2 regions of the Aneurinibacillus uraniidurans genome follow, and region 2 is predicted to be linked to the other one. Evidence: a T-box and tRNA genes for the amino acid it is inferred to sense, from the RefSeq annotation. Region 2 holds a T-box; the other holds one or more tRNA genes.
What was found. A T-box is a leader RNA that pairs with one kind of tRNA and senses whether it is charged. The one in region 2 lies ahead of glyQ (glycine--tRNA ligase subunit alpha), so its partner is inferred to be a tRNA-Gly.
Positions count from the first base shown of each region.

Region 1: it encodes a tRNA-Gly, which carries the amino acid that the T-box ahead of glyQ (glycine--tRNA ligase subunit alpha) is inferred to sense. The anticodon was not compared.

Region 1 covers NZ_CP116902.1:2,362,657-2,365,054, forward strand. The annotation lists gene PO771_RS11775 (YfaP family protein) at 1-994, opposite strand, end outside; tRNA gene PO771_RS11780 (tRNA-Thr) at 1,302-1,368, opposite strand; tRNA gene PO771_RS11785 (tRNA-Gly) at 1,378-1,451, opposite strand; gene PO771_RS11790 (pyrimidine dimer DNA glycosylase/endonuclease V) at 1,610-2,095, shown strand; partial or broken gene PO771_RS11795 (DinB family protein) at 2,205-2,398, opposite strand, start outside.
Region 2 covers NZ_CP116902.1:1,021,674-1,024,071, reverse strand. The annotation lists gene glyS (glycine--tRNA ligase subunit beta) at 1-237, opposite strand, end outside; gene glyQ (glycine--tRNA ligase subunit alpha) at 241-1,116, opposite strand; T-box leader at 1,195-1,376, opposite strand; gene recO (DNA repair protein RecO) at 1,418-2,197, opposite strand; gene PO771_RS05090 (YqzL family protein) at 2,231-2,383, opposite strand.

The DNA.
Region 1 (2,398 bases), 1.3 Mb from region 2:
ATTTTTCGCTTTTCTTACTAACACTTTCTTTTGCTTTCCAAAGAAAGTGCGGTATTTCCTCGAATGTTGCGTATCTTCTTTGTAGAGAGTTGGCAATCCCAAGTTTCTTAACAATTCTTTCAGCTTGTTCAATATTACCTTGTGATGGAGCCACTTGCGACCTCATATAATTAGATGGATTCATTTTCTCTGCAAATCTACGAGAAATTAGATCGAAAGATAATCCATTAACAATGTCATCAAGCAATGTTCCAATCATGCTACTCTTTACATGACAGAATCCAGCAGGAGCAGTAGCAACAGCTAACCAAGTTATATGGTCAAGATTACGACCACTCTTAGCATTACTACGTTTGTTGTGTACTTCTTGCACAAATTTAGCAACACCAAGAACTCTGTCAGACCTATAAAGAGATTCTGATTCCAATAATGTTACTGCTTGATTTACAGCCTCTAAAGGATATTCCACTAATCCAGAAACCAAAATCCTAAAGTCCTCTCTCTTTTCTGCCATTTCTTGCCTGGATGTTTTTAGTCTAGAGTGAAAAACTTTTTCTGTTGGAAGTGTTACTGATATGTGATCCCATCCACCAGAAGTAGGTGTACCAAGAACTCTTTCACTTGAAACAAATACCCCTGTAACTCTCGATTTAAGTATGATTTTCTTCATCGCTTTAACCGATTCGGCGAAGAATTTAGGAACATCATTTTCATTCCACAAAACCGAACTTACTTCACCATCTTCAGAAATAGATACAAGTCCACCAAAACGATTCACAAAATGTCTGCAACAGCTACAAGTATAATGTTGTCTTGCTTCATGTGGTAAATTTTCAAGAAATACTTCAAACAATTCCTCTGCATCAGTAGTAAATAGTGGAACATTATCAAAAGTAGAAAAATGACGTATAATCGCCTCACTGAATTGAGGATATTGGTCATTGCTATTATCATACTCAGCATTATTAGATAAAATTTTGTTATCGTTATTCACATTTTCCCACTCCTTTTTTATAGTTTTTATTTTAAAATAACATAAAATGGAACAATTAACTTCCTTTATTTTGTCAAATTGTTAAATTTACTTAGAAGAGACCGTTATTTCAGACAAATTTTTAAACTCTATTTCGTCTTAAAAATCTTTAAGAGCAAATTTCAACAACAAAAAAGCCACTCTTCCTTTAATTCGAATTGAATTAAAGGAAGAGTGGCTTTTATTTCTTATAGTGGGTTTCCGTCCGATCACTATAAGTTTTATTGGTGAGAAAATCCCATAATCCTTGCGTGCCAAGGCGTGATGCTGGTGACAGGATTTGAACCTGCGACCCCTTCATTACGAGTGAAGTGCGCGTCTGCCAATTCCGCCACTTCGGCAAATGGAGCGGGTGAGGGGAATCGAACCCCCGCCTCAGGCTTGGGAAGCCGGCATTCTACCATTGAACTACACCCGCAATATCATACTTACATTTACAACTATACTAATAACCGTGTCAATGTATTAATGACATAAATTATTATATCATAAATATACTTATTATGCATCATTATCCGGATTTTACACCTTCATTAATGGTAAAAATATGATAAGTTACATAATGAGGTGATACATATGCAAATTTTCCGTCCGTTTAAGTGTTATGATCAATCGGCTCGTTTTTTATGTGATTCCAGACTTAATAAGCAAGTTCTAGAGTGCTATCAAGTTGCTAAATCAATTTTAGTTCATATGACTATAATGGAGGGACGCGGAGGATACTTTAGACATCCCATCACCCAGCATGTATACAACAATGGAAGGCCCTATCTTCCATCACTTTATCAGTTTATGGAGGCTTGCAATCGCGAATGGCTACGTAGAGGGAAGAATCGCGGAAGCGAGTTTGCTGCCAAAATAGAGAATTTACGACTGATTGTTATTAAACACCACGATCAATTTAGCTGGGAGTATCTGCCGCCCTTTTACTGTTATGGTGATGACAGAGTTTATCATGAAGAACAGGTTTATCAATTATATCGAAAATTACTGAAGCAAAAATGGGGGACAGATAAAATCATTCCCAAGTGCAGTATTATTCTCAAGCATACGAATACATAAAGCACCAAAAAGCCCCACCATCACGGCAGGGCTTTTCCTTACCTCTACTTATCTTGTACTTGTCAATCGGTTCTGCTTTACTCAAGAAGGAAAGTCCCACAGCATGCCTCTATCTTACAAATGTAATAAAGTCAAGATTAACCGGTTCAATACCGCCTGCACGAAGTCGTGAATTCATTTGTCCTCGATGATACTGACCGTGTAATGCTACATGAGTTAAAATATCCCGTACAGAATTCGTAAACTCTTTTCCTTTACTATTTGTGTAGGATATTGTTTTATCTAAGTCAGTATTCGCTAAAT
Region 2 (2,398 bases):
TTTTTTAGCTGGACCGCGCAGCTCTTCATTAATATCCGCCTGTGCTTCACTTACATCTGTTACCATAACGGTAAAACGACGCGGTGTTTCATAGCCAACAACTTCTCCATATGCGATACGATTCGCTGCTAACCATTTTTCAACCTTGTCTTTTAGCTGTTCACATGCCCCTGCTACAAAGCGGGCTGGCATTTCTTCTGTTCCGATTTCAAGCAGCAATGTTCTTGTTGCGCTCATGCGTTATTCCCCCTTTTTCAGCATCGGGAAACCGAGGTCTTCCCGCACCTGGTAGTATGTGTGTGCCACTTCACGCGCTAGGTTGCGCACACGTCCGATATAGCCTGTCCGCTCTGTTACGCTAATCGCACCGCGTGCGTCAAGCAAGTTAAAGGTGTGCGAACATTTCAATACGTAATCATACGCCGGGAACACAAGTTTCTGCTCCATGCAGCGTTTCGCTTCTGTTTCGTATGTGCTAAACAAATCAAATAGCATTTTCGCGTCAGATAGTTCAAATGTGTATTTAGAATGCTCGTATTCTGGCTGCTTGAACACGTCACCGTATGTCACGCCTGTCACCCATTCCAGATCGAATACGTTCTCTTTTTCTTGAATGTACGATGCAAGACGCTCTAAGCCGTATGTGATCTCAACCGCAACCGGATTACAGTCAATGCCACCTACTTGCTGGAAGTACGTAAATTGTGTAACTTCCATGCCGTCAAGCCACACTTCCCAGCCGAGTCCCCAGGCACCGAGTGTCGGTGATTCCCAGTTATCTTCTACAAAGCGAATATCGTGATCAAGAGGGTTAATGCCCAGCTGCTCAAGGCTCTCAAGGTATAGCTCTTGAATGTTGTCTGGAGACGGCTTCATAATAACCTGGAACTGATGGTGTTGATACAGACGGTTCGGGTTTTCTCCGTAACGTCCGTCTGCCGGACGACGAGACGGTTCTACATACGCAACATTCCACGGCTCAGGACCAATCGAGCGGAGAAATGTCATCGGGTTCATCGTACCTGCGCCTTTCTCCGTATCATATGGCTGGACGATGAGACAGTTCTGCTTCGCCCAAAAATTCTGCAGGGTTAGGATAATATCCTGGAAGTTCATGTTTTTACCTTCTTTCCTTGTTCGATATTGTAGCGAGGAACGCAAAAAACTCCCGTCCCTATATGCAGAAGTTCTGCACATAGGGACGGGAGCTGATCCCGCGGTTCCACCCTATTTGACAGGCATATGCCTGTCCACTCATACGTTCTAAGCGCTCGGGAGTGCCATTCGTCAGGGGCTGCCACCGGGCTTCCACTATCCCCGACTCGCTTGCATAAAGGGCATCTAACCTGAGTACTTTTCTCCGTCATTGCACATACTTGAATTTGTTACATACTATAAAGGATTGTACTGCCTGTTGTCAACTCTCGTCCCCGGAACGCTCCGGTGGCGTGGTAAAGCCAAGATTTTCGAGCTGATCAAGAAAGCGGCGGGATTTAAGATACAGCCCGGTACAGTCTTCTAACAGTGCGTACATAATGTGCCGCAGTTGCTGTTTTGTCTCTGGCTTAACGTTAATGTTCCCTAGCTGCGGCATATGAATATGTTGGAACACGCGCAACAGCTTGACCGCACCAGGGCCAACTGCCATAAGCGAGCGATCATCCCGTGTGCATGCCGGACAAATCAATCCATTTTCTACTACACTAAAGTAAAACGGTGCATCATGCACCCCGCACGACACACAAGCATTAAACTGCGGATGACATCCGGCTACATACAGCATTTTCATTTCAAAGAGCCTGGCGATAATATCCGGGTCTTTCCCCTCTTCAATCCATTTGAGTGCATGCAGCAGCATATCAAACAAATAACTATTTGCCTCTTTGTCTTCCGTCAATCGGTCAAGCAGTTCCATAAGATACACAGCGTATGCTGTCTTCGCTAAATCTTCGCGAATCGTCCGGAATGAGCTAATTAACTCTCCCTGCTGAAGGGAGCCCATTCCTGAGCTGGCATGATAAAGAAAATAGCCGTATGTAAAAGGCTGCGATACGGCTGTAAAACGACTTTTCGTTTTTTTGGCGCCACGGGCCATGAGGCTGATCTTTCCAGCTTCGCGCGTATAAACCGTTACGATTTTATTCGCTTCCCCATAATCGGTTGTGCGGACTACAATGCCTTCCGCTTTTCCAATCATATGCTACTCTCCTCTGCCCGGGTCGTCATTTTTTTATGGCAAGCGCAAAGCGTCCTCCATGCCAGCATCTTCAAAAGAATCGGTATGTTGCACTTCACCCGCAGCACCCATCTCTTGTGCGTACAACATATACGCCTCGATATTGCCTGTACGGGTGAAATAACTCCAATAAAAATCTCTCGTCATTTGTATCCATCCTTT